Regions from separate parts of the Kribbella sp. NPDC020701 genome, predicted to be linked through region 1. Evidence: riboswitches for the same ligand, from Rfam matches in the RefSeq annotation. Region 1 holds a riboswitch; each other region holds the start of a gene.
What was found. A riboswitch is a leader RNA that binds a small molecule or an ion and turns the genes downstream of it on or off. The one in region 1 is predicted to bind S-adenosylmethionine.
Positions count from the first base shown of each region.

Region 2: linked by a shared signal. The riboswitch ahead of thrC (threonine synthase) and the one ahead of ACZ3HV_RS01320 (aminotransferase class V-fold PLP-dependent enzyme) in region 1 are both predicted to bind S-adenosylmethionine.
Region 3: linked by a shared signal. The riboswitch ahead of ACZ3HV_RS04935 (GNAT family N-acetyltransferase) and the one ahead of ACZ3HV_RS01320 (aminotransferase class V-fold PLP-dependent enzyme) in region 1 are both predicted to bind S-adenosylmethionine.

Region 1 is NZ_JBVHFT010000001.1:287,334-297,636, forward strand. Features, by position in the region: gene ACZ3HV_RS01300 (alkaline phosphatase D family protein) at 1-1,213, shown strand, start outside; gene ACZ3HV_RS01305 (alpha/beta fold hydrolase) at 1,285-2,112, opposite strand; gene ACZ3HV_RS01310 (TetR/AcrR family transcriptional regulator) at 2,167-2,712, shown strand; gene ACZ3HV_RS01315 (prolyl oligopeptidase family serine peptidase) at 2,974-5,031, shown strand; gene ACZ3HV_RS01320 (aminotransferase class V-fold PLP-dependent enzyme) at 5,042-6,406, opposite strand; SAM riboswitch class IV at 6,423-6,536, opposite strand; gene ACZ3HV_RS01325 (VOC family protein) at 6,633-7,001, shown strand; gene ACZ3HV_RS01330 (DinB family protein) at 7,042-7,572, shown strand; gene ACZ3HV_RS01335 (FtsK/SpoIIIE family DNA translocase) at 7,666-10,293, shown strand; gene ACZ3HV_RS01340 (hypothetical protein) at 10,297-10,303, shown strand, end outside.
Region 2 is NZ_JBVHFT010000008.1:64,904-75,206, reverse strand. Features, by position in the region: gene ACZ3HV_RS20310 (dihydrodipicolinate synthase family protein) at 1-513, shown strand, start outside; gene ACZ3HV_RS20305 (hypothetical protein) at 716-1,939, shown strand; gene ACZ3HV_RS20300 (zinc-dependent alcohol dehydrogenase family protein) at 1,973-2,998, opposite strand; gene ACZ3HV_RS20295 (VOC family protein) at 3,012-3,392, opposite strand; gene ACZ3HV_RS20290 (MoaD/ThiS family protein) at 3,448-3,723, opposite strand; gene thrC (threonine synthase) at 3,720-4,982, opposite strand; SAM riboswitch class I at 4,996-5,136, opposite strand; gene ACZ3HV_RS20280 (hypothetical protein) at 5,202-5,324, opposite strand; gene ACZ3HV_RS20275 (cation:proton antiporter) at 5,338-6,585, opposite strand; gene ACZ3HV_RS20270 (DNA-3-methyladenine glycosylase family protein) at 6,608-7,555, opposite strand; gene ACZ3HV_RS20265 (Fic family protein) at 7,585-8,748, opposite strand; gene ACZ3HV_RS20260 (hypothetical protein) at 8,853-9,320, shown strand; gene otsB (trehalose-phosphatase) at 9,286-10,119, opposite strand; gene ACZ3HV_RS20250 (LytR C-terminal domain-containing protein) at 10,116-10,303, opposite strand, start outside.
Region 3 is NZ_JBVHFT010000002.1:299,976-310,278, reverse strand. Features, by position in the region: gene ACZ3HV_RS04975 (HIRAN domain-containing protein) at 1-46, shown strand, start outside; gene ACZ3HV_RS04970 (NmrA family NAD(P)-binding protein) at 105-935, opposite strand; gene ACZ3HV_RS04965 (MarR family winged helix-turn-helix transcriptional regulator) at 1,014-1,436, shown strand; gene ACZ3HV_RS04960 (hypothetical protein) at 1,451-1,690, shown strand; gene ACZ3HV_RS04955 (hypothetical protein) at 1,734-1,886, shown strand; gene ACZ3HV_RS04950 (FAD-binding oxidoreductase) at 1,925-3,331, opposite strand; gene ACZ3HV_RS04945 (BTAD domain-containing putative transcriptional regulator) at 3,431-6,580, opposite strand; gene ACZ3HV_RS04940 (dihydrofolate reductase family protein) at 6,642-7,196, opposite strand; gene ACZ3HV_RS04935 (GNAT family N-acetyltransferase) at 7,243-7,803, opposite strand; SAM riboswitch class IV at 7,816-7,930, opposite strand; gene ACZ3HV_RS04930 (NAD-dependent epimerase/dehydratase family protein) at 8,016-8,936, opposite strand; gene ACZ3HV_RS04925 (dihydrofolate reductase family protein) at 8,933-9,538, opposite strand; gene ACZ3HV_RS04920 (FAD-dependent monooxygenase) at 9,626-10,303, opposite strand, start outside.

The DNA.
Region 1 (10,303 bases):
GCGCTACGACTACCGGATCGCCTTCGAGGACGCCCACGGCCGCCGCGGCGAGTCCCTCGAGGGTTCCTTCAGTACGCCGGGACGCAACCGGCCGGTGTCCTTCGTCTTCACCGGTGACACCGCCGGCCAGGGCTACGGGATCAACCCGGACCTCGGCGGCATGATCGCGTACAAGGCGATGCACGACACCCGGCCCGACTTCTTCCTGCACTCCGGCGACAACATCTACGCCGACGGCCCGATCGCGGCCGAGCTGAAGGTTGCCGACGGCACCGTCTGGAAGAACGTGGTGACCGAGGAGGTCTCGAAGGTCGCCGAGACGCTGGCCGAGTACCGCGGCCGGTACAAGTACAACCTGCTCGACCACAACGTGCGCGACCTGTACGCCGACGTGCCGCTGGTCGCGCAGTGGGACGACCACGAGACGCTGAACAACTGGTACCCGGGCGAGATCCTCACCGACGACCGCTACACCGAGAAGCGCGTCGACGTCCTCGCCGGCCGGGCGAAGCAAGCCTTCCTCGAGTACCTCCCGATGGAGCACATCGCCGGACGCAACCGGATCTATCGCAAGGTGAGCTACGGTCCGCTGCTCGACGTCTTCTGCCTGGACATGCGGACCTACCGTGGCGCCAACCCGACGCCCGACACGGTCGGCCCGGTCGCGATGCTCGGCGCCGAGCAGGCCGAGTGGCTAGTGCGTGAGGTGGCCGCGTCGAAGGCGACCTGGAAGGTGATCGCCAGCGACATGCCGCTCGGCCTGCTGGTGCCCGACGGCTCGCTGATCGAGGCCGTCGGCAACGGAGTCCCCGGTGCGCCGGGCGGTCGCGAGCACGAGATCGCCTGGGTGCTGAGCCAGTTCAAGAAGCGCAAGGTCCGCAACGCGATCTGGCTGACCGCCGACGTGCACTACTGCGCCGCGCACCACTACGACCCGTCCCGTGCGGCGTTCACCGACTTCGACCCGTTCTGGGAGATCGTGGCCGGCCCGATCAACGCCGGTACGTTCGGGCCGAACGCGCTCGACAGCACCTTCGGGCCGGAGGTCGTGTTCTCCAAGGTGGCGGACTTCCCGAGCCAGTCGCCCGCGGGCGGCAACCAGTTCTTCGGTCACACCAGCATCGACCCGCGGACCGGTGTGTTCACGGTCTCGCTGCGCAACCTGTTCGGCACGGTCCTGTGGACGAAGGACATCAACCCGGCCCACCACTGAGGGCCCGTCGTACTCACCTGGCTCCGGCGCCTGTGCGGGATGCCGCCCACCGGAGCCGGTGAGTACGACGCTCAGCTCTGGAAGAACTCGAGGGCGTGCTGAACGACCGCGTCCGGCCGGTCGTCGACGAGGAAGTGTGACGCGCCGGCGATCTCGAAGGCGTTGTCGAAGTCAGCCTTCACCACGTGGTCGTCCGCGCCGATCAGGACCCGCGTCGGCATGGTCAGCTTCTGGTCCCGGTACTTGCCGCGCATCGCGCGCAGTCCCGCGGGCTGGATGAACTTGCGGTACAACGCCGACCCGGCGCGCGCCCTCACCGGATCACGCAACTGGCCGGCGAAGAGCTCGATCACGTCCTCCGGCATCGACGTCGAGTTAGCCCGCACCATGTGCCGCGGCAGGCGTCCGCTCCGTAGCGCCCACGGGCCTAGACCAGGCCAGGGCAGGATCAGGTTGAACCATCCGTAGCGCATCACCCGCAGCGCGAACCCACGATCGAGTTCGGCATCGAGCGACGGAACGGACATGGCCAGGTGATCGCGGATGCGGTCCGGATGCTCCAGGCACAGCAGGAAGCCGAGGCTCGACGACCAGTCGTGCGTCATCAGATGCACCTGATCGACCTCGAGGTGGTCCAGCAGCGCGAGTACGTCGGCCTGCAGCTGGCTGCTCGTGTAGCCGTCGGGCGGTGCGTCGGTCCAGCCGGCGCCGCGCAGATCCGGGCAGATCACACGGTAGCGCTCGGCGACCGCGGGGATGACGTCTCGCCACTCCCACCAGTGCTGGGGAAAACCGTGGAGCATCAGGACAGCGTCGCCGCTGCCGGCCTCGGTCACGTGCATCCGCAGTCCCGGCAGATCGACGTAGTGGTGAGTCACCCCATCGAGCGTTGGCAGCATGTATTTGACGGTACTACGAACGTAGTGCCGTGTCACTACGTTTATAGTAGCCGCATGACGTCGACTCGTGTTCGAGCTCTGGACGCCGCGATCGAACTGCTGGGGACCGAGGGCTTGCGGGCGCTCACCCATGCCCGTGTCGACGAGCGGGCCGGCCTGCCGAAGGGCTCGACCTCCAACCACTTCCGCACCCGGCGGGCGCTGCTGACCGGCGTCGTCGACTGGCTGGCCGAGGGGGACGCGCAGGTCGTCGGTTCCGCCTTCACCCCGGCGACGGCCGACGAGTTCGTCGATGCGATGTGCGGACTGTTCGACTACATCACCCGGGTCAATCGGGTGCGGACGACCGCGCGGCTGATCCTGTTCCTGGAGGGCAGTCACGATCCCGCCGTGCGGGAGGCGCTGTCCCGCGGTCGCGAGGTCCTGGAGACCATGACCACCGCGGCCTTGGCCGAGCTCGGGTCGCCACATCCCCGCCAGGCCGCTCGCGCGATCGCGGCAGCGTCCGAAGGGCTGATCCTGCATCGCATCGCCCGCCACGACGACGTCGACCCGCGTCCGACGTACGAGCTTCTGCTGAAAACCGCTCTGGCCGACTAGGTCCGCCGGTTAGGTTTGACCGCATGACTGTATCGATGCCACGCCTCCGGCGCGGCGGCTCATGGGGCTTTGGCTCCCGGCCTTCCCTCGTCGCTCCAGTCGCTTCGCTCCCTTCACTCCTCAGTCCAGGCCGGGAGGCCCCATGACTGTATCGATGCCACGCCTCCGGCGCGGCGGGTCATGGGGCCTTGGCTCCCGGCCTTCCCTCGTCGCTCCAGTCGCTTCGCTCCCTGCGCTCCTCATTCCAGACCGGGAGGCCCCATGACCTATCCGGAGAGCCGCCGCGACGATGTGGTCGAGACGTTGCATGGGCACCAGATCGCCGATCCGTACCGCTGGCTGGAAGACCCTGACGCGCCCGATACCCAGGACTGGGTGCGGCGGCAGAACGAGTTCACTCAGGCCGAGCTCTCGGGCTATCCGGAGCGGCAGTGGTTCCAGACCACCATGTCCGCGATCCTCGCGCGTCCACGCGCCGGAGTCCCGACCAAGAAGTCCGGGTGGTACCTGGTCGGCCGCAACGACGGCACACAGGCACAGGACGTCGTGTACGTCGGGGAGTCCCTCGACGAACTGCTGACCGGCGGCCGAGTGCTCATCGACCCGAACACGCTGTCCGCGGACGGCACTGACTCGTTGGGCTCGTTCACAGTGAGTCCAGACGGCAAGTACTTCGCGTACGGCGTCAACGAGAGCGGTAGCGACTGGACGACGTTCCGGCTGCTCGACATCGCCACCGGGACGCCCGTGGACGACGTGGTGACGGAAGCGAAGTTCTCCGAAGCCACGTGGCTCCCAGACAGTTCGGCGTACCTCTATCTGCACTACCCGGCCAGTGGTCGCAGTGAGGGCACCGAGACGAAGACGCTGACCGGTGGACGGCTGATGCTGCACAAGGTCGGCACACCGCAGTCCGAGGACGCGCTCGTGCTCAGCTTCCCGGACCAGGACCGCTACTTCATCACTCCGGAGGTCTCGGAGGACGATCGCTACCTGATCGTCCACATCAACGAGGGCACTGACCCTGGCAGTCGGCTCTGGGTCTTCCCGATCACCTCCGACGGAATCGGCGAGCCAGTGAAGGTGGTGGACACCTTTGCGGACGAGATCGCGTTCGTACGGATGTCCGGCGACCAGCTGATACTGCGTACCGACCGCGATGCGTCCCGTGGTCGCGTGGTGCTCGCGTCGTTGGATGGCTCGTTCGTCGACCTGATCGCCGAGGGTGAGGCGACACTCCAGGCCGTCCGCGGTACGGCTGCCGGACTGGCCACGCTGACGCTGGTCGACGCGCAGCCAGTGCTGACGCTGTACGCGCTCGACGGCTCGGATGCACGGGTCATCGACGTACCGGGCGGGGGAGTGGTGGAGTTCCATGCCAGCCCCGAGTACGACGAGCTCTTCGTCGGGTTGTCGACCACGACCGACCCCACGGTGTCGTACGTCGTCTCGACCGATGCCGGCGTGGTCGGTGCGCTGCCGGAGCTGGTCCGTGGTTCAGGTGGATTCACCTCGCCATCGGTCACCGTGACCCGGCGCGTCGAGCCCGGCCGCGAGGTCCCGTACTTCCTGATCACCCGCTCCGACCTGGACTTCTCGCAGCCACGACCGACCCTGCTCTACGGGTACGGCGGCTTCCGCATCCCGATCCTGGCCGACTACAAGCCCGGCTGGCCGGCCTGGCTCGAGGCCGGTGGCGTGCTGGTGATCGCGAACCTGCGCGGCGGTGGTGAGTACGGCAGCACCTGGCACGACGCGGGCCGGCTCAAGAACAAGCAGAACGTGTTCGACGACTTCATCGCCGTCGCCGAGCATCTGCGGGACACCGGCGTCACCACGTCCGCGCAGCTCGCCATTCACGGTCGCAGCAATGGCGGTCTGCTCGTCGGTGCGGCCATGACTCAGCGTCCGGACCTGTTCGGAGTCGCACTGCCCGGTGTGGGTGTCATGGACATGTTGCGGTTCCACCTGTTCACCGTGGGCGCCGCGTGGGCCTCTGACTTCGGTCATCCGGACGATTCGGAGCAGTTCGAGGACCTGCTGGCGTACTCACCGCTGCATCGGTTGCGCGACGGCACGTCGTACCCGGCGACCCTCGTGGTCACCGGTGACCACGATGACCGGGTCGTGCCGTTGCACAGTCACAAGTTCATCGCCGAGCTGCAACATGCCCAATCCTCGTCCGCACCTGTCTTGACCCGAGTAGAGGTCAACACCGGTCACGGCTTCGGCAAACCCGCCGCGATGGTCGCGTCGGAATGGGCCGACCTACTGGCGTTCGCTGCTCACCATGTAGGCCTCGTACCTCCTGAGCAGTAGGAGGCCGGCGTTACCAGATGCGGGGAGCGTGCAGGTCCCGCGGGTCGTCGGTGGGCTGACAGCCGTTGTCGGTGTCCTCGTACTCCGACCGCGGTCCACCGGCGGCCAGCGTTCGTACGGCGTTGACGAGGCGGTCCACGTGCTCACGTGTCGTACCGAGGCCGAGGCTCGCGCGGACCGCCGTACCGTGCTCGGGGGAGTCGGCGAGTAGGTGACCGACGAGGGGGTGTGCGCAGAACTTTCCGTCGCGCACACCGATGCCGTACTCGGCGCTCAGCGCCGCGGACACGAGCGTGGAGCTCACACCGGCAACGGTGAAACAGACGGTGCCGACCCGGTCCGCGTCCTCGCCGAAGATCGAGTACGTCGTGACGCCCGGGACCTGAGCGAGTCCGGTCCGGAGTCGGGCGAGCAGGCTGCGCTCGTGCTGCTCGATCGCGTCGCGGTGCTTGCTGATCGCGGCACATGCCGAGGCGAGGGCGATCGCGCCGATGACGTTGGGGGAGCCGCCTTCGTGGCGCGACGGGCCGGTCGTCCAGACCACGGTGTCGTTGGTGACCGCAGTCGTCGCGCCCCCGCCGTACAGGTACGGGTCGGCGGCGTCGAGCCAGTCGGCGCGGCCGATCAGCGCACCGGCGCCGTAGGGCGCGTAGAGCTTGTGGCCGGACAGTGCGACCCAGTCGACGTCCAATGCGGCGATGTCGACCGGTCGGTGCGGCGCGAGCTGCGCGGCGTCGAGGCAGACCCGCGCACCGTGCGCCTTGGCGACAGCGGCGATCTCCGCGATCGGGAAGATCTCACCGGTCACGTTGGAGGCGCCGGTCACGACGACCAGCCGCGGACCCTCCGGAGCGTTGCGCAGTGCGTCGGCCACGTTGGTGAGGGCCTCGCTGGGCGAGCTGGGCGCGTTGAGACGGACAGTCCGCTCAGCCGGCCACGGCAGCAGGGCGGCGTGGTGCTCGGACTCGAACACGATCACCGTCGCGTCCGCCGGTACAGCGTGGGCGAGCAGGTTGAGCGCGTCGGTGGTCTGCCGGGTGAAGATCACCTGGTCGTCGTCACGGGCACCGACGAACGCTTGCACCTCGGCGCGAGCACGCTCGTACCACTGGGTGGTGATGCGGGAGGCGTACCCGTTGCCGCGGTGCACGGACGCGTACGACGGCAGTGCGGCCTCGACGCTGGCCCGGACCGACTCCAGACACGGCGCACTGGCTCCGTGGTCGAAGTTCGCGTAGTCGGTGACCCGGCCGTCGGCGAGTGGGACCAGCAGGTCCGAACCGACCGTGGCGGGGATGCTGCCGGTGACGAGCCGGGCGACGGTCGGCCGCGTGGTCGTCGTAGAGGCCGGCTCGAGGATGGAGAGGATCGACATGGTGCTGCTCCCGGGAAGTCCGCGCTTGCCGAGCGGGGTATCCGCACGGCCTGGTCTTCACCCGGGGCACCCCACCGCGGAGGAGGGTTGCCGGCCAGCAAGCCGGGGCTTCACGCTGACACTCATGACCTGCCGAGAACGGTAACGAACAGGCCACAGCGGGCGCCAGTGGCAATCTCATATTCCGGGATTGCCGAACACATCTTGAGACGCGCAGACTGTTGCCATGATCGGACGGCTGCACCACCTCGCGATCGACTGCCCGGAACCGCTGGAGCTGGCGCGCTTCTACTCGGCCCTGCTCGGCAAGCCCATCACCTACCAGAGCGACGACTGGGTCGTGGTCGCCGACAACGACCACACGTCAGGTCTCGCCTTCCAGCGCGCCCTCGGCCATCAGCGCCCGCAATGGCCGGACCCTACGCGTCCTCAGCAGATGCACCTCGACGTCATGGTCGACGACCTCGACGCGGCCGGGTCCGCGGTGCTGGCCCTCGGGGCCCGCAAGCTCGCCGCCACGGTGTACGAGGATCCGGCCGGTCATCCGTTCTGTCTGATCCCGCGACCCGGCTGGGCGCCGCCGGTCAATCCGTGATCGATTCGCTCTGCACGGCATGGGCGTGTTGGATGGCGGCATGACGGTGGAGAAGGCGTGGACGGCGCCGGCGGTCGAGCGGCCGGACGGCTCGCTGACCGCGCCCGAGGCCGAGCTGCTGCAGGGCTATCTGGATTTCTATCGGACCACGCTGCTGTACAAGTGCGCGGGTCTGACGGCCGAGCAGCTGGCCGAGCGGCCGTCGCCGCCGTCGAATCTGTCCCTGCTCGGACTGATCCGGCATCTGACCAAGGTCGAGCGGATCTGGTTCCGGATCCACTTCGCGTCCGGGGAGCCGGCCGAGGCGCTCTACGCGCCGGCGTTGGGGAAGGACGCCGATTTCGAGCTCATCGATCCGGCTGAGGCACAGGCGGCGTACGAAGGACTGATCGCCGAGTGGAAGCTGTCGGACGAGGCTGCGGCCGGACGGTCGCTGGACGAGCGCTTCACCTTCAGCGGGACCGAGTCGACGCTCCGGACGATCTACATTCATATGATCGGCGAGTACGGCCGCCACTGCGGCCACGCCGACCTCTTGCGAGAACAACTCGACGGCACCACTGGCGCCTGAGGCGGCGCTCGGCGCTGTGACGTTATGTATGGGGCAGCGTGATCGGCGTGTGACACGTGGGACTCGAGAGGTAATCGGGGTAGCCTGCTAGATATGGCGACCCGCACGTCTTCCCCGGCGCGGGCGCAGAAGTCGGCAGCCAAACGGCCGAGTACGGCTCGTTCGGCTGCTGGTGGACGCTCCCGTTCGTCAGGCGCCCAGAAGCGTGGGCAGAGCGCGAAACGCGGTGGTTCGACCGCCGCGCGGACCAGCACGCCCAAAAACAGCGGACCGGGCCCGTTCGCGGCCGCCATGATCGCTCTCGGTCGCGGTGTGGTGAAGGTCTGGATCGGCATCGCGCACGTGCTCGGACGGATGGTCCGCGGCATCGGCCACGGTGCCCGCGACCTCGACCCCGAGCACCGCCGCGACGGCGCCGGCCTGTTCCTGATCGGCCTGGCGGTTGTCGTGGCCGCCGCCATCTGGTGGGACCTCCCGGGCGCGGTCGGCAAGGGCATCCGGACCGTCGTCGGCGGCAGCGTCGGCATGCTCGGCTGGGCTGTCCCGCTGATGCTCCTCTTCATTGCAATGCGCACGCTGCGTCACCCGGACCGCAACGGCCCGGCCGGACGTCAGGTGATCGGCTGGACCGCCGTCGCCCTCGGCGTACTCGGCCTGGTCCACATCGCCAACGGTCTGCCCCGTCCGAGCAACCCGGCCGACGGACCGCTGCAGGACGCCGGCGGCGCCATCGGGTACGTCGTCTCGTCCCTGCTGTCCGACCTGCTCACGGAGTACGTCGCCGCCCCGCTGCTGGTGCTGCTCTCGATCTTCGGTGCGCTGGTGATCACCGGTACGCCGGTCTACGCGATCCCACTGCGGTTCCGCGCGGCGTTCGACGTACTGATGGGACGAACGGCGCTGCCCGAGGACGCACCGTCCGTCATGGCCGCGCCGACCGACGACACCGTCCGGCTGACCCGCAAGGAGCGCCGGGCCAAGGCCGCGGTGGAGGAGGACGACGGCGATCCGACGGTCAAGCCGTACGACTCGCCGGTGCTCGAGGGACGTGAGATCTCCAAGCGCGGGCGCAAGGCCAAGGCCGCGTCGGCCGTGGACGAGGACGCGTACGACGTCGACGCTTCCGAAGCCGCTGGGGCTGCTGTCATCGCCCCGGCTGGTGCCGGTGGTGGTCCTTCGAAGTCGGACTCGCCAGCCGAGCCGCCTCCCCACACGCCGATCCCACAGCGGGTCGAGCAGCTCAGCCTGTCCGGCGACATCACTTACACGCTGCCCGACGGACAGATGCTCAAGCCGGGTTCGGTGCACAAGGCAAGGACCAAGGCGTCCGACCAGGTGGTCGACCGGCTGACCGAGGTGTTCGAGCAGTTCGGCATCGACGCCCAGGTCACCGGCTACACGCGCGGCCCGACCGTCACCCGGTACGAGGTCGAGCTCGGCTCGGCGGTCAAAGTCGAGAAGGTCACCGCGCTGTCGAAGAACATCGCCTACGCGGTGGCGTCGGCCGATGTGCGGATCCTGTCGCCGATCCCGGGCAAGTCCGCGATCGGTATCGAGATCCCGAACACCGACAAGGAGATCGTCAGCCTCGGCGACGTGATCCGCTCGGCGACCGCGCGCAACGATCACCACCCGATGGTGGCCGGCCTGGGCAAGGACGTCGAGGGCGGCTTCGTGGTCGCGAACATGGCGAAGATGCCGCACCTGCTGGTCGCGGGTGCGACCGGTTCGGGTAAGTCGTCGTTCGTCAACTCGCTGATCACCTCGATCCTGATGCGGGCCACGCCGGACGAGGTGCGGATGATCCTGGTCGACCCCAAGCGGGTCGAGCTGAACAACTACGAGGGCATTCCGCACCTGATCACGCCGATCATCACCAACGCCAAGAAGGCGGCCGAGGCGCTGCAGTGGGTCGTCCGCGAGATGGACATGCGGTACGACGACCTGGCCGCGTTCGGGTTCCGGCACGTCGACGACTTCAACAAGGCGGTCCGGTCGGGCAAGGTGAAGCCACCGCCGGGCAGCGAGCGCGTGCTCACGCCGTACCCGTACCTGCTGGTGATCGTGGACGAGCTCGCCGACCTGATGATGGTCGCCCCGCGCGACGTCGAGGACTCGATCGTCCGGATCACCCAGCTCGCCCGGGCGGCCGGTATCCACCTGGTGCTCGCCACCCAGCGGCCGTCGGTGGACGTCGTCACCGGTCTGATCAAGGCGAACGTGCCGTCGCGGCTGGCGTTCGCGACCTCGTCGCTGGCCGACAGCCGGGTCATCCTGGACCAGCCGGGTGCGGAGAAACTGGTCGGCCAGGGTGACGGCCTGTTCCTGCCGATGGGCGCGAGCAAGCCGATGCGTATCCAGGGCGCCTGGGTGACCGAGTCGGAGATCCGCGGCGTCGTCGAACACTGCAAGACCCAGCTGCAGCCGACGTACCGCGAGGACGTCACCGCCGTGGCCGGCCCGAGCAAGGACCTCGACGACGAGATCGGCGACGACCTCGACCTGGTCGTGCAGGCCGCCGAGCTGATCGTGTCCACCCAGTTCGGCTCGACGTCCATGCTGCAGCGCAAACTCCGCGTCGGCTTCGCGAAAGCCGGCCGGCTGATGGACATCCTGGAGAGCCGCGGCGTCGTCGGACCCAGTGAAGGTTCGAAGGCCCGCGACGTCCTGGTGAAACCGGATGATCTAGAGGACTTCATCACCACCCTCCGAGGAGACTGACCCGTGACCG
Region 2 (10,303 bases), on a different contig from region 1:
CCACTGGTCGGTTTCTACCTCCATGGCGAGGCTGGTGGGTATCCGTACCCGCCCTCGCTGATCCGTGAGCTGTTATCGCTGCCGTCCATGCTCGGGGTGAAGACCGCGACGCTGGATCGGGCCATCGGGTGCCAGGACGCCATCTGGGCCGGGCGTGGGACCGGGAAGCTGCTCATCACCGGTGAGGACCGGATGTATGGGCCTTCGTTCATGTGGGGCGCGGATACGGCCCTCGTCGGGATCGCCGCGGCCCAGGTCCCGCTGTCCGCCGCCGTCCTCGAGGCTTGGACGTCCGGGGACCACAGTGGCTTCCTGACCGCCTCAGAACGGCTGGACCGGTTCGCCGCGGCCACCTTCTACGCCCCGATCGAGGGCTACGTGCAGCGCATGCTCTGGGCAGCCGAGTGGGAAGGCCTGCTCCCAGCGGAAGCCGCCTACGACCCCTACGGCCCGACGCTGCCTTTTGGTGAGCGCGACCTGGTCATCCGCTGCCTCGAGGATCTCGCCCGTTAGGTGGCTCGCTCCCTCCGACGCTCCACCCACACCGGCGACCGCCTCGAGTGGCGACAATTGTGGTCTTGACCGAAACTAAGAGAAGCCGCCTTGAACGTCAAGTGCCCGGGGCCGGCTGCGCTATTCTGCGAGTTGAGGGCCAGACCAGAAGTCGTCGAAGGAGTGCCGTGCAGATCAGCTCAGCCCCGGGCGCGGTGGCCTGATGACGCTCACTGTCGGCGTCGTCGGTCCGGAGGACCTGGTGCTGCGGGTGATCGCGGTCGGTCCGCCGAGCGGCGCGACCCTGCTCCCGCTGCCCTACCGGCACGAGACCGAGGCGGTCGACCTCGTTGAGCAGGCGCACGAGAAGGTCGACGCGCTGCTGTTCACCGGGGTCGTGCCGTACACGATCGCCACCGAGGCCGGCGTGATCGACCGGCCCGCCATGTACGTGTCGTACGACGGCGCCACGCTGCTCCGTGCACTCGTCGAACTGCTCCGGCTCGGGCACAACGTCACCCAGTTCTCGATCGACACACTGCGGCGTAGTGAGGTGCTGGAGACGCTGATCGAGGCCAAGCTCCCGACCGACCAGATCCACGTGCTGCCGTACCGGCCGGGCCTGACCTCCGACGACATCGTCGCCTTCCACCGGACCGCCCGCGACAAGCACGACACCAAGGTCGCGATCAGCTGCCTCGGCTCGGCGTTCCATTTGCTGGAGAACGAGATGCCGTCGGTACGGCTCGCGCCCTCCCGTTACTCGATCCGGTCGACGTTGCAGGCCTTGGTCTTGACGACGACCGGGCAGCACGTCGGTGACGCGCAGGTAGCGCTCGGCGTGATCGCACTGCCCGAGCCGGACGACGCACTGGCCGGTGATCTGATCACGCTCGGCGGCAGCCTGGCCGCGCTGCCGGACGGGCGGCATCTGGTCGTCACCACCCGCGGCCTGCTCGAGCAGGCAACCGAGCAGTTCACCCGGATGCCCTTGCTCGACCACCTCGCGGCCCGGCACAGCACGGCGTACGTCGGTTTCGGCGTCGGACGTACGGCGGCCGAGGCGGAAGCACTCGCCCGCCGCGCAGTCAGCCGGGCCGAGTCGATCGGCGCGGTCGCCGGCGTCGTGTCGATGTCCGACGACGTCGAGATCGTCATCGAGCCCTCCGGCGACCAGCCCGCCACCCGCCGCGGCCCCGAAAGCCTCCCGCTCCTGGCCCGCCGCGTCGGCCTCAACACCCAGACTCTCGCCCGCATGCGCGAACTCACCGCCACCCTCCCCGACGGCCTCACCACCCAAGACGTCGCCGACCACCTGGCCGTGCAGCTCCGCACCGCCCGCCGAGTCCTCAAACGCCTCGAACGAGCCGGCCTGGCCGCCCCCACCGGCACCCAGCAACACGGCCGCACCGGGCGTCCCCCGACGGTGTATCTGATCCGCCTGTAGTACACCCCCGCGTGCTACGCAGCGCGTGGGTGGTTAGTGGGGTGTGGGTTGGATGATGGTGACGCCGGCTGGGGTGCCGTTGGACAAAGCGGCTAGGGCAGCGGGGGCTTCTTCCAGGGTGATCGTGCGGGTGATCAGCTCGGCGGGTTTTAGGTTGCCTGAAGCAACTAGCGACAGCATTTCCGGGTAGGCGTGGGCGGGCATGCCGTGGCTGCCCAGCCATTGGAGTTCCTGGCCGATCAACCGGCCGACGTCGAGCTGCACGCCGGAGGGGAGGAGGCCGACCTGGAGGTGGCGACCACGCGGGCGCAAAGCTTGTAGGGCTTGTTGGACGATGGCGTTGGAGCCCAACGCATCCATGGTCACGTGGGCACCACCGAGGGCGTGGATCTCGTCGACGACCGTCGGTGACGCCTGGATGGTGTGGGAGGCGCCGTACTCGCGGGCGAGCTTCAGGGCGTCGGGGTTCGTGTCGACGGCGATCACCTCGGCGCCGAGAGCTGCGGCGATCATCACCGCGGAGAGGCCTACGCCGCCACAGCCGAAGATGGTGACGCGTTCGCCCGGAGCCACACGGCCGACCTGGTGGATGGCGCGGAAGGACGTGGCGAAGCGGCAGCCCAAGCCCGCGGCCGTGGCGAAGTCCATGTCGTCGGGGAGGCGGACCAGGTTCACCTCGGCGTACGGGACAGCGACGTACTCCGCGAACGAGCCCCAGTAGTTGAAGCCGGGTTGGAGCTGGTTCGGGCAGACCTGGTGGTTGCCCTCCTGGCACTGCTCGCACTGACCACAGGCGCAGATGAACGGCGTCGTCACCCGATCGCCGACCTGCCAGCCAGAGACCCCAGCCCCGACGGCGGCGACGGTCCCGGCCAGCTCATGGCCCGGGACATGCGGCAGCACGATGTCGGAGTCATGGCCCATCCACCCGTGCCAGTCGCTCCGGCATAGCCCGGTCGCCTCCACCTTCAGGACGACCGCGCCATCCGCCGGCTCAGGCCGCGGAACCTCCTGTACGGCGGGCAGAACGCCGTACTGCTCGATCACAACAGCGCGCACCAGAGCATCGTAGTCAGCCGACGCAGAACTCGTTGCCTTCGGGATCGAGCATCACGATGTGGCCGAGTTCGGGGCCGTAGAAGTCCTCGCGGACCTCAACAGCCCCCAGCGCCACCAACTCCGCGGCTTTCGTGCGCATGCGGTCCGCGGAGGCGGCGTCGCGGGCGCCGGGACCGGCCACGCGGATGTCGATGTGCAGACGGTTCTTCGCGGTCTTGGGCTCGGGCACGCGGAGGAAGCCGATCGCCGGCCCGACGTCGTCGGGATCGATGATCCCCGAGCCGTCCGGATCGTCGAATCCGGGCTCGATCACGTACCCGAGGGCCGCGGCCCAGAATCGGGCCAGCTTCTGCGGATCGGCGGCATCCCCGCCGATGGTCCATTTCGTCGCCATGCAGGTGACGGTAGCGGTGGTTCCGGACGAAAGACGCCCGGAACCACCGGCAGGATCAGCCGCCCGCGACCGCGGGGATGATCGAGACCTGGCCGCCGTCCTTGATCGCGGTCTGCAGGCCGTCGGCGAACCGTACGTCGTCATCGTCGACGTACACGTTCACGAACCGGCGCAGCTCGCCGGACTCGTCCAGCACCCGGCCCTTGATGCCGGGGTAGGAGCCGTCCAGCGACTCCAGCACCTCGCTCAGCGTCCCGCCCTCGGCCGAGACCTCGGACACGCCCTGGGTGTAGGGCCGCAGGATGGTGGGGACCCGTACGCTCACGCTCACTGCAGGCCTGCCTTCACGAAGGCGTCGTACGACGCGGGAATGGTCACCTTGGGGCCGACCCGGTCGGCCACGGCGTCGAGCGTCTTCAGCCCGTCGCCGGAGTTGATGATCACCGTCTCGGCCTCGGGGTCGAGCTGCCCGGTCGCGATCAGCTTCTTCAGCGTCGCGACGGTCACCCCGCCCGCGGTCTCGGCGAAGACGCCCTCGGTCCGGGCGAGCAACTGGATCCCCTCGACGACTTCCTCGTCGCTGACGTCCTCGATCGCACCGCCGGTACGCCGGGCGACGTCGAGCACATACGGTCCGTCGGCCGGGTTGCCGATCGCCAGGGACTTCGCGATGGTGTCCGGCTTGACCGGCTTGACCACGTCGTGGCCGTCCCGGAAGGCCTGCGCCACGGGCGAGCAGCCGGTGGCCTGAGCGCCGTACACCTTGTAGTCGGTGGCGTCGACCAGGCCGAGCTTGCCGAGCTCGGTGAAGCCCTTGTCGATCTTGGTCAGCTGCGAGCCGGACGCGACCGGGATCACCACCTGCTGCGGGATTCGCCAGCCGAGCTGCTCGGCGATCTCGAAGGCCAGCGTCTTGGAGCCTTCGGAGTAGTACGGGCGGACGTTGACGTTGACGAACGCCCAGCCCTCCTCCTCGCCGGCGATCTCGGAGGCCAGCTTGTTCACGTCGTCGTAGTTGCCGTCGACGGCCACCAGAGTCCCGCCGTACACGGCGGTGGTGATGATCTTGGGTCGCTCCAGGTCCTTGGGGATGAAGACGACCGAGCGGATGCCGGCCCGGGCGGCGGCCGCGGCGACGGCGTTGGCCAGGTTGCCGGTGGAGGGGCAGGCGAAGACCTTCATGCCCAGCTCGCGGGTGGCGCTCAGGGCGGATGCGACCACGCGGTCCTTGAAGGAGTGGGTCGGGTTGCCCGAGTCGTCCTTCACCCAGAGCTTGCGCAGGCCCAGTTCACGGGCCAGGTTCTTGGCGTCGATGAGCCGGGTGTAGCCGGGCTCGGTGTTCGGGAAGCTGGCCACGTCCACCGGGACGGGCAGCAGTGGCTGGTAGCGCCAGATGTTCTTGGGACCGGCCTCGATCTGCTCCCGCGTGATGGTCGGGTAGTCGTACCCGACCTCGAGCGGACCGAAGCACTCCATACAGGCGTAGAACGGACCGAGCGGCGACTTCGCCCCACAGGCGCGACAGCTCAGGTGCGTACCGTTGCCGAAGGCACCTTCACGGATCGTGTGGGTGGCGGCGGTCAGGCTCATGAGTGAGGTTCCCCTCTCATCTTCCCCGGGACCGGATCTCGGCGCGGGACGGATTTGGCACCGGTCCGCCGCGAGGAACCCGGGAGCGGGACCTCAACGGGGAGGGTTGCCGGGACTTCAACGGGCCGTTTCCCTCAGTCCCTCTGGATGAGCTCCCCCGAGACTACCCAATCGGGTCCATATTGTGTCTTCCGTTCCCACCATCCGAGACGCGAGGTCTCAGCCCTGCCGGGCCCGGAAAGCCCGCCGGTACGCCGATGGCGAGGTCTGCAACTGCTTCGCGAAATGGTGCCGCAGCGTCACCGGAGTGGCGAACCCGGCCGCGAGCGCGATCTCCTCCACCGGCGCGTCGCGCTCAGGCAGCCCGATCCCGGCGTACGTCGAGCATCCGCATCAGCGGAGTCGCCGCGATCCCGTGGACGACGACGCTCAGGACGACGGTGAAGCCGACCGTCGCCCATAGCCAGGGCAGGTCGGTGCGGAAGTCGGCACCGGCGTACGCGAGGTAGAACACCGACCCGACGCCGCGGACGCCGAACACGGCGGTCACCCACCGCTCCGAGCGGCGCATCGGCGTACCGGCCAGCGCGACCCAGGCGATCAGCGGACGGATCACCAGCACCAGCAGGAGCCCGATTCCGATGCCGGTCAGCGTCAACGGCTTCAGCAACCCGGCCGTGATCGCGACGCCGAGCAGCAGCAGGATCCCCCAGGTGAGGATGTGTTCGAGCTGCTCGACGAAACCGTGCAGCTCCTCGTGGAAGTCGTGGCTGCGCTCGGCCGCCCGCAGCGCCAGGGCCGCGACGAAGACCGCGACGAAGCCGTAGCCATGCAGCACCTGGGCCAGGCCGTAGACGCCCAGTGTCATCGCGAGCGCCAGTACCGGTTCGCGGGAGTCCGCCAGCCGGAAGGCGCGGGACGGCGCGGAGAAGGCCATCTTGCCGAGCAGCCAGCCCGCCCCGGCACCGACCGCGACGCCGATCAGCGTCCGGCCGATCAGGTCCCAGGCGAGCCACTCGAGGGCCCAGCCCCCGACTGCGCCCTTGGTTGCGGCGAAGATGGCGGCGTAGACGAAAGGGAACGCCAGGCCGTCGTTCAGCCCGGCCTCCGAGGTGAGCGCGAAGCGGACCTCGTCGTCCTCCTCCGGCTCGGCGCCTTCGCCGGTCGTCGGGCCTTGCACCTGGACGTCGGAGGCGAGCACCGGGTCGGTCGGTACGAGGATGGCTCCCAGCAGGAGCGCGGTCGCGGGAGCCAGGCCGAGCCCCCAGCCGACGCCGGCTACCGCGGCGATGCAGGCGGGCATGGCGACGAACAGGAGACGCCAGGTCACGCTCCAGCGCCGCCAGCCGATCGGACGGTCGATCGCGAGCCCGACGCCCATCAACGCGACGAGGATGGTCAGCTCGGCCAGGTGCTCGGTGAGCTTGGGTTCGGCGAGCGGGGTGAGGTGCTGCCGGTTGACGGCGAGACCGAGGAGCAGGCCGGCGCCGAGGAAGCCGATCGGCGCGGAGACGGCGTACCGGCGCAAGAGGCGGGGCAGGACGGCACCGAGCAGCAATGCCAGGCCGGCCACCAGGTACAGCCCGTCCCCGTCGATCGTCATCGTGGTGGCCCGGTGCCCAGCGCTACCTCAAGCGATGCGTTGCGCCCGGGGTGTGCGTGGGCAGGGACTTGCGCGGGCCGTAGCGGGGGTGAGCGATTCCAGCCAGCTCCAGCAGCCGCTGCACCCGGAACCGATGACCGCGATACGGCTCGATCAGCTCGGCGCAGCCGTCGTCGTCCAGCTCCTCGCCGATCAGGGCGTACGACACGTTGCGCGACACGTGGTAGTCAGCGAACGAGAACGCGTCCGCGTCACCGTGAGCCCGCTGGCGGACCTCGGCGGCCGTCCACACCCCGACGCCGGGCAGCGATCGCAGCCGGCGTTCGATCTCGGCCGAGTCGGTGAGCTCCAGCGTCCGCTCGAGCGCCTTGGCCCGGGTCGCGGCCGTCACGACGACGCGCGACCGGCGGTTCTCCACGCCGGCCCGCAACCACTGCCAGGACGGGATCAGTCGCCACTCCTCCGGCGCGGGCGGCACCATCATCATCCGTCCGTCCGGACCGTTCGGGCCCGGCGCGGGTTCGCCGTACTCACGAAGTAGCAGCCGCCAGCCCCGGAACGCCTCCTTGCCCGTGACGACCTGCTCGATCCCCGCGGCCGCCATCGCCTCGAACACCGCCCGCGTCCGCGGCACCCGCAGATGCGGGAACCGGCGCGCCGCGTCCACCAACGCCGCGTGCTCCGGCAACGGCTCGAACCCGTCCCAGCTGTCCGCCTCCCCCAGCAACTCCGGCACCCCGTCCAGCGCCCACGACGCTCCCGGTCCCCAGGCCTCGGCCTCCACCTCCCCGGCGTACGGCGTCAGCCGCAGAAGCACCGGCCCGTCAGGCGTCCGCGTAGCCCGCCACACCGTCCGCCGCCCCGGGTCGAACACATACGCCGGATCCCCCGGCCCCTTCCGCAACCCTCCGATCACCGAATGCGGATCCACCACCCGCCCAACCCGCCAAACCCGCACCCGCGAACTCACCCCCCAAGTCTTACTCACCCCACGGACAACTACCGGATCGGTGTCGGCGCCGCCGCCAGCCGCTCTCGCATCCACGGGTATGGATCGATCAGCGGCTCGCGAGTGGAAAGTGCGCCCTGGACGAGTTCGGCAAGGCGATCACCCATCACGTAGTGCCGCCCCTTCGTCTCACCGACCGCTCGCAGCAACTCCAGTTCGGTGAGCCTCGCGAGGTCGCGGGTGGCCGTCCGTTCCTCGATCCCGGCCCGGCGTACGTAGGTCGAGCGGCGCATGCGGAAGCCGAGGGACGCGTCGAACAGTTCGTCGGCGACGCGCTCCGCCAGCCCGTACTCCGCGATCAGCTCGTCGAAGGCCAGCCACAGCTTGCCCGCTTCGCGATACCGCCTCCGCACCGTCTGGGCCTGGATATGGTGCGCGCGCAGGTTGAACTTGACCCAGAGCGCGGCTGATCGCCGCGGATGCCACCCGCCGGCGCCGGTCGCCGCCAGCACCCGGTAGTAGTCCTCGGTGTTGCTGCCCAGCCACTCCTCGATGCTCGAGAAGGCCGGCTCTCCGATGCCACTCCGGGACAGGACCAGTGTCTGCAGCGCTCTCGCCATCCGGCCGTTCCCATCGCGGAACGGGTGGATCATGACCAGGTTGAGGTGAGCCATCGCCGCGTGCACCAAGGGGTCCGCCGCGCCGTCGGCCGCCAGGCCGTCCATCAGCTCGGCGACCAGGCCCGGCACATCCTCCGCCGAGGGACCTTCGTATACGTTCTCCCCGGTTGCCTCGTCATGCACGTAGACGACACCCTGCCGGTAGCTGCCGGGGCTCTTCGCCAGGTCGTGACTGAGCATCATGAAATGCATGCCCCGGACAGCCGACGCATCCAGCCCGAAGTCCGCATCCTTCGCCATTGCGAGGACATAGCCGAGCGCCTGCCGGTATCCACGGATCTCGGCGAACGTGCGCTCATCGGCGCTCAGCGCCTCTTCGTCGTCCAGCGCGGCTACGGCGTCGTCGAGCTTGACGTCGTACCCCTCGATGCTGTTCGACCCCTGGATCGCGCGCGCCAACATGCTCCGCCGCAGGCCGCCGGCCCACCGCCGGGGAACCCGCAGTACGTCGGTGAGCTCGGACCGGAACGCGTGAATCTGCTCGAGGACCTGTCGATCCTCGAGATCCAGTTCCGGCGTGCTGAAGATCGTCATTGGCCCCCAATGTCCCGATGTCTCAATTCTTAGGACATCGTACGCCATGTCCTGATGTTTGCGACATCAAGACAAAGGGGCGCCATGAGCCGATACTGAGCCGCATGAGTGGGTGGCAGCGGGTGAAGGTGGTGGGGAACTTCCTGAATCTGTCGACCTTGGCGGGGTTGGGGGTCGGGGTGATCGGGCGGGCTCGGTTCAGTCGCGGGCCGCGGGGGTTGTTCTTTGCGAACGGGTACAAGCTGGGGTTCCCGGTGGCGGGGGCGTTCACGATCGGGAACGTCATCCTCAGCAAGCACGAGCGTTCGTACTTCGAGGACGAGGCGCTGGTGCGGCACGAGGAGCGGCACTCGTGGCAGTACTTCTGCCTGATCGGGTTGTTCATGCTCCCGCTGTACGTCGTCGGCGTGATCATCTCATTCCTGCTCACCGGCGATCCGGCGTCGCGGAACCCGTTCGAGCGGCTGGCCGGACTCAAGGACGGCGGCTACGTCGAGCGGCCGATCCAGCCGCTCGGCAAGACCGTGACGCAGGCGTTCAGCGTGCTGCGATCGCGTCCGAAAGGGCAGTGAGCACGGTCACCACACCGGCGGGGTCGTCGACGACAATATCGGCCGCCTCAATCAGTTCGGTGGCATTGGACGACCGCGTGGCCAGCAGTACGGCGCGCAGTCCGGTCTTGCGATGTTCTTCGACCGCCCGGAACGCAGCCAGGTCACCGAGGTCGTCACCGGCGTACAGGATCGACCTTGCGCCCGTGGACTCGAGCAGCCGGCGCAGTGCGACGCCCTTGTCGATCCCGGGCGGCCGGAGCTCGAGCACCAGGTTGCCCGGCTCCAGGCGCAGTTCGGTCGACTCGGCCAGCTCGGTCAGCGGCGTACGCAGTCTCTCGAACGCACCGACCGGATCCGGCAGCCGGCGCGTGTGCACCGCCAGCGAGCTCTCTTTGTCCTCCACGAAGGCATCCGGTACGCCGGCCGCGCGCAGGATCTCCGGCAACCGCGAGCGAGCCTCGGCGACACCGGACGGCACCGGGTCGCTGGACACGTTCCCGGTCGCGGCGTCCCACTGCTCCAGCCCGTAGTGCCCGAGTACGACGAGACTGCCCAGACCGGGATGACCGGTCACACCGGTGAGCTCCGTGGCCACGAGTGCCGGACGGCCGGTGACGATCGCCACCTGCTTCACCGAGCGGGCCAGCCGTGCCAGTGCGTCGAGGGCACCCTCGGCCGGGCGAGCACGGGCCGGGTCCTCGACCAGCGGCGACAGGACGCCGTCGAAGTCGGACGCGACCGCTGCTGTGGCCGGGTCGGCGACGATCGCTTCCCAGCCTTCGCGTCCGGCGTCGGTCTGGATGACCGGAGTGCTCATCCTGCGTAGTCCGAAGTCAGGATCACGGTGAGGCGATCCTTCTTCATGTTGTCCAGCGCGCCCTTGGTCCGGCCCACCCCGAGATCGCGGGCGAGCTGGTTGGCGGCGTCGAGCATGCCCGGCGGGTAGTAGACGGTGCTTTCGGCGATCTTGCCGTGCCAGTTGTCGGGGGAACCCGCCACGG
Region 3 (10,303 bases), on a different contig from region 1:
CGCGTCCCCGCAATGGCACTACTGGGCCACCAAAGAGGCCAACTAGGCGGCTGCGCAGTACTCACCACGCCCTGAGGTGGGTACTGCGGAGCTACTTCAACCGTCTACCTGAAGGCTGCGGCGTTCTGCCGGCACCAGTCCGCGAAGGTCCGTGGGTCCTGACCGGTGAGGCGGCGTACGGCGTCTGTGCGCAGGCCGACCGTGTCGGCGCGCATGAGCTGGAGACCCTCGACGAGCGCGGCGGCCAGGGCCGGCGGGGCGCCGTCGGGGTAGCGGAACCGCACCGCGTCCTCTGGGGTCTCGACTGTGCGGACTTCGAGGTCGCGGCCGATCGCCTGGCTGAGGATCACGACCTGCTCGGCCACCGTGAACGTCTCGCCGCCGGTCAGGGTGTAGTCCTTCTTCTCGTGTCCTTCCTCGGTGAGGACGGTCGCCGCGACCGCCGCGATGTCGGCCGGGTCGATCGGTGCGGCGCGGCCGGGGCCGATCGGGTCCAGCACGTAGCCGCCGTCCCGGATCGTCGGCAGCCAGTCGAACGCGTTACTCATGAAGCCGGTCGGCCGGAGGAAGGTCGCCGGGATCCCGGCCCGCTGGATCAACTGCTCGCGCTCGTGATGCCAGTGGCCCATGGCGGGGATCGGTTCGCCGAGTACGGCGTACGACGAGAGGTACACGAGGTGCCGTACACCAGCGGCCCGGGCGGCGGTGACGACGTTCTCGGTGTGCTCGAGGCCGATGCCGGGCGCGAGGAGAAACACCTTGTCGACGCCTTCCAGTGCGAGCGTTTCCGGCCGGCCGAGGTCGCCGATGAGGTGCTCGCCGGGCACGTCGGTGCGTGGTTCTCGCAGGAGGACCTTGAACTCGGCGCCGCGGCGGTCGAGCTCGCCGACCAGGAGCCGGCCGACGTGGCCGGTGGCGCCGGTGATGAGTAGCATGGGAGACTCCTTTACCGGTTAACGATCTCTGAGAACGTTAACCGGTAAACGATCTGGTCGTCAATCCGGAGTCCCTTGATGCCTGAGTTCCTGGACCTGCACAGCAAGACGTCGAAGGCGCTTCGGGTGGCCGCGGACGCCGCCGTACAACGGCATGGGCTGCGGCTCGGGCAGGACCACCTGCTGGCCGCGTTGTGGGAGCAGGACGGGCGTACGCCGGGCGAGATCGCCGCCGCGGTGAACGTCACCACGCCGGCCGTCACCAAGCTCGCCACCCGGATGGCGGAGTCCGGGCTGATGGAACGCCGGCCCGATCCGCACGACAACCGACTCGTCCGCCTCTGGCTCACCGACGCCGGCCGCGCCCTCCGCGAACCGATCGAGGCCGAGCGTCAGCACCTCGAGGATCAGCTCACCGCCACGCTGACGAAGACCGAACGCGCCCACCTCATCAAGGCCCTCACCAAGATCCACGAAGCAGCGACGACGCTGGCCAAGTGACGTACGTTGGCTCCATGGCAGCTGATGTCGTCGCACCCACGTGTCCAACCTGTGGCGATCGTGGAGTGCCGATCCTCTACGGCCTGCCAACACCTCGGGCCCACGAAGCAGCCGCCGCCGGCCGGGTCGCCCTCGCCGGCTGCGTCCTACCGCAAGAACCCCCGCAATGGTGCTGCCCCGCCGCCCATCAGTGGCGCGCCGGCGACGAACAACTCCTGGTCGCCGCCATCGAAGCAGCCCTCACCGAGAGGTAGATCACGTCACGGCGCGAGGATGCCGAGGTGGTCGGCAGCCTCGATGACACTGACCTTCCACGAAGGCGATGCGGTGCACGAACTCGACCCGGGCGACTCGATCGAGGTCGACGAACCCGTCGCGCACGTCTTCGCCAACACCAGCGATGGCGAGTGCCGCTACGCGATCATCCTCACCCGCGTCGACAGCCCGTAGGCCCAGGTCGATGACCTGGGCCTGGGGCCTCCGTGCTGCTACTTGGTGGGTTGGATGTTCTGGTTGAGGTGGAACAGGTTGGTGGGGTCGTAGGTGTTCTTCACGGCGACGAGCCGGTCGTAGGTCGTCGTCGGGTACGACGCCCGCACGATGTCCTCGTTGGTCTCGCCGGTGAAGTTCACGTACGACGCCGCGTTCGGGCCGAGTGCGGCACCCGAGGCGCGAGCCCACTGGACGGCCTCGTCGTAGCCGTCCGCGTCCGGCGTACGGGCGACCACGTTCAGGATGTACTCACGGTCGCGAGTGCCGAACGCGGTGGCGTCCGCCGGAACCCGGCCCATCGCTCCTCCGAGGTGATGGACGTGGAGCTCGGACACACCGTTCGGCACCTGGGCGTGGGCCGAGACGAGCGCGTCGACGGTCGGCTGCTCGAGGTCGCTGAAGAACGCCGAGCGGAAGTAGTTCCGCATGCCGCGCGGGAACAGCGGATCGAGCAGCGTCTGCATCGCGTTGTACGGCATCGGGCCGAACAGATCGGCAACCACCGGCGCGAGCTCGCGGAACGGCTTGGTCGCCGCATCGCCCTCCTCGACCCGCCCCGACCACATGCCCAGTACGGCGACAATCGGCTTGCCGTGCACATCTTCCGGCAGGAACGGCAGCGGCGGCGCGGTCGTCAGGTTGATCGCCAGCGACAACTCGTCGGGTGCGCCGGCGGCCGCCGTACCGAAGCCGCGCAGTACGTCGGCTGCGCTGTCGCCCGGGTAGAAGACGAGACCGGCGAACACCGTCGGGCCGACCTCGTGCGCCTTGAACTCGAACGACGTGACGACACCGAAGTTGCCGCCGCCGCCACGCAACGCCCAGAGCAGCTCCGGGTTCTCCTCCTCACTTGTGTGCAGGTACCGGCCGTCCGCGGTGACGATGTCGGCGCCGACGAGGTTGTCGCACGCGAGTCCGGCTTTGCGGACCAGCCAGCCGATCCCGCCGCCGAGGGTGAAGCCCGCGACGCCGGTCGTGGACACCAGGCCGCCGGTGACGGCCAGCCCGAAGGCCTGCGCTTCGGCGTCGACGTCTCCCCAGACGCAGCCGCCCTGCGCCACGATGCGGCGCCGGTCGGGATCGATCCGGACCGAGTTCATCGGCGACAGGTCGATCACCAGGCCGCCGTCCGTCGTCGAGAAACCGGGGATGCTGTGACCGCCGCCCCGGACGGCCAGCGTCAACCCCTCGCTCCGGGCGAACTCCACGGCCCGGATGACGTCGGCCACCCCGCGGCAGCGCACGATGAGCGCGGGTCTCTTGTCATGCGCGGCGTTCCAGATCGACCGTGCTTCGTCGTACGAAGCGTCGGTCGGGCGGATCAGCTCGCCACGAAGTCCCTCGGCGAGCTCACCGAGCGTGGCCTCCCCGAGCGTGTCCTGCCGCGCTTGCGTCGTTGTCATCTCTGCTCCTGATTCGTCGAACCCAGGGGTTTCCCTGGACCCGAACGACATTAGGAAGGCTGACTTCGCAATGGCTTAGCGTGACTTAGCGTGCTGCGGTCAGGGGAGGGCGGCTGCCCGTGCGATGCCGATGCGGGAGCCGAGCCGGGCGAAGATCTCGACCGCCACCCGGCCGTGCCGGGACAAGGTCTCCACGTCACCGTCGTCCCGTGCGAGCTCGGCGGCGAGGAGCCGGGTCCATGCCTCCAGGCGCAGATAACCCTGTGGCCGAAAGGCTTCCACCGCCTGTTCGGCCAGCATCCGGGCGGCCTTCCGCCGGCCGGCGAAAAGTTCGACGACGACGAGGTTCAGCAGCGCGCCGGCCGCGCCGGGCACATCGTCGACCGCCTCGCCGCGGTCGAGGGCGACGCGGGTGAGCCGCCGGCCCGCCGCGGGGTCGCCGGCCGCCGCAGACAGCAGGCCGAGGTTGGCCAGCGTCAGGTTCTCGCCCCGGCGATCGCCCAGTTGCTCGCGGATCCGCAGCGCCTCGCGGAGATGGTCCTCGGCCGGCTCGAACAGTCCCTGGTCGCGTTCGATGCACCCCAGATGGTTGAGCGCGTGGCCGAGACCAGCCGCGTCGTCGACACCGGCGAACACCTCGACAGACCGCCGTACGGCGTCGAGCGCGCCGGCCAGATCTCCCGCCAACCGGTGGGCGTCAGCGAAGGCCGACAAGGCGTAGCCCCGGCCGCGGACGGCGCCGACCCGACGGCCGAGCAGGAAGGTCTCCTCGAACACCGGCACCATCGAGCCGTCGACCGGGGCGAGCGGCATACACGCCGTCACGGCAGGGAAGAACGGGCCAACTGCCGGGTCGATCAGGCTCAGCCGCTCGAGGCACTCGGCGAACCGTTGCTGTGCCGGTTTCACGTCCTCGCGGAACAACGCGGCCATCGCGGCCAACTGCTGGGCGGAGGCGGCGACGGGTGCCGCTCCCAGGGAGTCGGCCCGCGCGAGCGCTTCCATGGCGGTCTGTTCGATCTCGTTGAGGTCTCCGCTGCCGAGGAGAAGCGTGCCGCGCAGGACCCGGGCGGACACGATGTCGGTGGGATCGTCGGACTGCTCGGCGACGGCGACAGCCTGGTCTCCGAGCCCCGGGAGCCGGTCGCTCAAACCGCTCCGGGCGTCGAGAACCGCGAGTGCGAAGATCGCCCGGACCCGATCCTGGGACGGTACGACGGCCACGTCGAGAATGCGTTCCAGCCAGCCGGCTCCTTCGGCGAAATGACCCCGCGCCAGCCAGTACTGCGACAGGTTCACCCCCAGCAGCAAGGCCTGTTGGTGATCATGACGTACCGCCCACGCGAGCGCAGCGCGGAGGTTGTCGTGGTCGACGTCGAGCGACTGTGGACGTTCGACGACAACGCTGGCCCGTTCCGGATCCTGGGCGCAGGCCAACTCCAGGAAATGCTCGAAGTGCGCTGTCTCCAGCGGTTCGACCTCGTGCGCGGCGACGAGTCGCTCCCGCGCGAACTGCCTGATGGTCTCCAGCAGGCGATAGCGCGAACGCGGACCGTCGTGGTCGACCTGCAAGAGGGACTTGTCGACCAGGCGACCGAGACCGTCCAGCACGTCCGCGGCGGGAATCCGATCGTCCGCGCACACCTCCTCGGCCGACGGCAACGAGAAGCTGCCGGCGAAGACCGCGAGCCGCCGAAGCAGGATCTGCTCGTCGTCCGAGAGCAACGCGTGGCTCCACTCGAGCGCGGCCCGCAACGTCGCATGCCGCGTGATCTCACCGTGCCGGCCGAGCAGCGGAAGAGCCTGGCTCAACCGCTCGGCGATCTCCGCCGCCTCCAGGTGAGACGCGCGGGCGGCGGCCAGTTCCAGGGCGAGTGGAATGCCGTCGAGACGACGGCAGATCTCCACGATGGGCGCGGCGTTGTCCGCATCGAGGACGAAGCCGGGCCGGACGTCCTGGGCCCGGTCGACGAAGAGCCGTACCGAAGCCAGCGTCCCGAGCCGGCTCAGGTCACCGGCATCCTCAGGCTCCGGCAGCTCGAGTGAGGGCACCCGGAAGGTCACCTCGCCCGGCGTGTGCAGAGGCTCGCGGCTCGTCGCGAGCACGGTGACGCCAGGGCAGCTTCGCAGTACTGCGCTCGCGAGTCCGGCGCAGGCAGCGAGCAGGTGTTCGCAGCTGTCCAGAACAAGAAGGAGGTTTCGTGGAGCCAAGCGGGTGATCAGTGTGCGCAATGGGTCCGAGCCCGCTGCGGGATCCAGTCCCAATGCGGCCGCGACCGTGTCGGGGACGAGCCGCGGATCTGCCACCGGGACCAGGTCGGCGATCCAGATGCCATCGGCGTACGCATCGAGCAGCCGCCTCGCAGCCTCCTCCGCAAGTCGCGTCTTGCCCGCACCGCCGACCCCCGTGAGGGTGACCAACCGGCCCCGGTCCAGCAGGCGATGGAGGTCGGCGATCTCGCGCTCGCGTCCGACGAAGCTGGTCAGGGCGGGGGCGAGGTTGTGGCGGGGCCGGTTCGGGGGTGCCTCGCCTGTCAGAAGGTCGCGGTACACGCGTTGGGTCTCCGGGTCCGGATCGGTGCCGTACGTCGTACGCAGGTCGGTGCGGAGGCGTTCGTACTGGGCCAAGGCCTCCGACGATCGGCCCATCGCCGCATGACGCCGCATCAGGTCGCGGACGGCACGCTCGTGGAGCGGGTCGATGGCGAGGGCGCGTTGCAGGGCGTCGAGCGCCTCTACGTCGTTCTCCGTCGCCTCCGCCAGGTCCACGAGGAGGTCGCAGAAGGTCGCCCGGAGCTCGTCCCGCGGCCGGTCGGCCCAGTCCTCGAACCGGTCCTCGGGGAGCAGATCGCCGGCGTACGCAGCGACCGCGGCACGCAGGTCGGCGAGGTCACCGCTGGTCCGCCCGTGCGCGGCCAACTGCTCGAACGTCCGTACGTCGACCTCGACGAGACCGTCCGCGAGCAGCACCACGAAGTCGTCGCGCAACTCGAGCAAACCGTTGCTCGGCTCGTCGCCCGCAAGCGCTCGACGGGCGACGTGCAGCGCCTGGTGGAGATTGTTGACCGCGGACGTCGGAGCCCGATCGGGCCACAACGCCTCGAGCAGTACGTCGCGATGCAGCCGCTGATCCCGTGTCAGCGCGAGCAACTTGACCAGCGTCCGCGCCTTCCGCAGACGCCAGACATGGCCATCGACGGGTTGTCCCCCTCGATCGACCCCGAAACCTCCGAGCAGCCGGATCCGCACCAATCGCCCTCCCCCCGATGAGCGTAGACACAGATCCCTACGTCGCAACCACCTTCTCGGTTCAGCCTCTGCCCGTCGAGTAGACCAGCGCAACGGTTCCGGAGGGGTAGGACCGCGCGCTGTTCAACGTCAGCTTCCTGCGTTCGCCCACCTCCGAGAACATCGATCCGCCGCGACCGACGATCGCGGGGTTGAGCTTGAGCCAGTACTCGTCCACGAGATCTGCGGCGACGAGCGAGCGTACGGTCTGTACTCCTCCGAACACGACCAGGCTGCCGCCGGTGGACTCCTTCAACTGGCGAACCTGGTCCGCTCCGTCGCCGGCGGCCAGGGTCGAGTTCTCCCAGGCGCTGACGTCGAAGCTCTTGTCCGATGACAGGACGAACTTCGGCGTTGTGTTGAGCCACGCAGCCAGGTCGCCCTCGGCAGTCGTCCAGTAGGCGGCTGACGGTCCGAACGACTTGCGGCCCCAGATGATCGTGTCCGCAACGGACATCAGTTCGCCGGTCAGCTCGCTCGTCAGTTGCGGGTCATCGGCCATGAAGTCGAGGTCGTTGTCCGGTCCGGCCATGAATCCGTCGAGGGTCATGTCGCTGAAGACGATCAGTGGTCGCATGGTCTCCTCCTTGGGCTCTATCTCCCCAATCTCCCAGACGACGGTTTCAATCCGCTTTCAGCGATCCGGCCAACTGCGATGCCTCGGGCCAGGCCATCCATAGGCACTTCGGAGTGCCGTTGAGTCGAGTCGGATCTCCGCCAGGCGGTGGTACGGCGGCCGTTTCTACCGAACTGCCTCCCGCCGCCCGGTAGAAGTGCTGCGCGTCTGTGTTCTGCTGCAGCACCCACAGGTACATCGCGTTGCTCTTCGCCTCGCCGACGACCGCGTTTGCTGCGCGGGCCAGAAGCTGAGTGCCGATCCCGGTACGGCGTTGCCGATAGTCAACATGCAGATTGTCGACAAGGCTGCCCCACCGCGGATCCTTGTCGAACTCGACGTGGACGAAGCCCGCCAGTTGGTCGTCGTACTCGGCGAGGATGGTCGCGGACCTGGCCGGCGCCGCCAGCCGTCCCGACCAGACCGACCGACGATCGGCGTCGATGTCCCCATCGAGGAACGAGTCCGCATACGCGCCCCGGTAGTGCCGACGCCAGCTATCGGCGTGCAGGAACGCGACCTGGTCGGCGTCCTCCGCCCCGGCCGAACGGAACCGCAACGATGCCATGCCAAACCTCCCACTCGCGGCTTGCCCGGCACTCCTGCGCCGAGCCTGGTCCTCACCCGGGGCACCCCACCCACGAACGGAGGGTTGCCGGCCAGCAAGCCGGGGCTGAACGCTGACACTCATGACCAACGCCAAACCGTACCAGCGCCTCCTGAGGCCCCACCACCAACTACTGGTTCCTTCTCAAATCAACCGCGAACTGACTGACTCGGTCAGCGGGGGTTGTTGGTGCGCCAGGCGGCGTAGTCGGCGACTGACTTGGCGACGTCGAAGGTTGGCTCGAAGCCGGTGTCGTGGGTGAGCCGGGTGATGTCGAGGTACGGGTCTGCGCCGGGGCCGGCCTGGCGCCCGGGCAGGAGGTCGAGCTTCAGGCCGGGCGTGATCGCCTGCAGGGCTTCCGCGAACTCGCGGTTGGTGTACGGCCGGCCGCTGGACACGTTGTAGGTGTCGTGCCGCAACGTCTCCGCGGTCGTCAGGAGGGCGATCGCGCGCCCAGCGTCCGGCGCGTAACAGCAGTCGCCGCCGTCGTCGGCGTACAGCGGCTTCGGTTGCTCACCGCGGAGTACGGCGCTGATGTACGGCGGAATGTAGAAGAACGGTGATTCCGGATCGACGAGCGGTCCCCAGATGGTCCCGATTCGGAGTACGACCGGCTGGACACCACTGCCCTGGAGGCTGTGCGTGGTCAGCGGCTCCACGGCCTTCTTGAACGCGATGATCAGATGCGGCAACTGCGCGGTCGGCAGCGCGAGCTTTTCGTGCCAGGGGATCTCGGTCCGGCCGAGGTACGCGCCGAGGCTGCTCGCGACAGCGAACCTGCGGACTCCCCACGCGCGAGCGGCGTCCAACGCGTTGAGCAGGCCGGTCAAGTCCGTACGGAAGAAGTCGACCGGGTCCTCGCCGGGGATGCTGCCGGCGAGATGGACGATATTGCTGATGTCGTGACGATCGCCGAGGGCGAGGAAGGCTGCCCGGTCGGTGACGTCGAGGGATTCCACGGTGACCTGGCTGGCGAGGAACGACGGGACCTCGGTACGGCGGTACGTCGTGACGACGACCTCATGTCCGAGATCCAGGAGCGCGCGGGCGGTGTGGGCGCCGATCATGCCCAGGCCGCCCGTGACGAGGATCATCGGACCACCTCGTAATGGAGGTGCGTGACGCCGGGTGCCGGGATGGCCTCCACCAGCCGGAGCCGCACGTGCTTCGGGACCTCCTGGAAGAAGCTGCGACCGCCGCCGAGCAGGATCGGTACCTGATGCAGGATCACCTCGTCGACAAGGTCCGCCGCCAGGGCCGAGGTCAGTGCGCCGCCACCCATGACCGCGACATCCTTGTCCCCGGCAACCTCACGCGCCGCCGCGATCGCGTCCTCGATCCCTGTGGTGACGAGCGTCTGCTGCTCGCTGATCTCGGGCGCTGGCCGGTGGCTGAGCACGAAGAGCGGTGCCGTCGGATGCGGCCCATCGCCTCCCCAGTGGCTCGAGTGCTCGTACGTCGTACGCCCGGAGACCGTCGCCCCCACCCGCGCCGCGATGATGTCGAAGAACCTGGCGCTCGGCTCACTCAACTTGAACCCGCCGAACAGCTCGCTCGGCGTGTCCCCGTCGAAGTACCAGTCGAAGAGCATCCCCGCATCACCAAGCCCACGCCCGAACTCCGCAACCCCATCGGGAGTCCGCCCACTGATATACCCATCAACCGAAACAGCGTGCGCACTGAACACCTTGCTCATATCACTCCTCCGCTAGACCATCACAGTCCGAACCTACGAGCGGCCCCCCACCAAGTCTTGAACGAATCCAGCAGATCCACTTTGGCGTCAGGCGGGGGCGCCTAGCCAAGTGGTGAGGGCTGTTTGGAGTTGCAGCTCGTTTGGCGGTTCGCCGGGGGTGGTGGCCCAGGCTATTGCGCCGTCGGGGCGGATTAGGAGGGCGGATAGGCGGTTGTCGTCTATGGAGTTGACCTCGACGATTTCCAGGCGATCGCGCCGGCCGGCGGCCGCTTTGAGGGTGGGGGTGTGGGGTGGGGTGAGCAGTACGGCGCGGCCCGAGCGGGTGAACTGGTTGAGGCGGGCGGAAGTGGTCGCGGTGGTGAAGGTTAGGTCGGGGCAGTGGTGGCCGATTAGTTGGTGGTCGTCGGGTTTGGTGTACGGGAAGGTGTAGCGGAGTGCGAGGCCTCCGAGGAGGCGTCCGAAGTACTGATTGACTTCGCGGATGTCCATGAGTTCGGAGACGAGGTCGCGCAGTGCGTCAGTGTGGGGACCAGGGCGCATCAGGGCCGACTGTGCGCGGGTGTTGGCCAGTACGGCGGCGCCGGCGGGGTGCCGCTCGTCGGTGTAGCTGTCGAGGAGCCCCTCAGGAGCCACGCCTCGTACTTGCGCCGCCAGCTTCCACCCCAGGTTGACAGCGTCGACCAGGCCGAGGTTGAGACCTTGTCCGCCGTTGGGCGAATGCACGTGGGCCGCATCTCCTGCGAGGAGGATCCGGCCGAGTCTGTA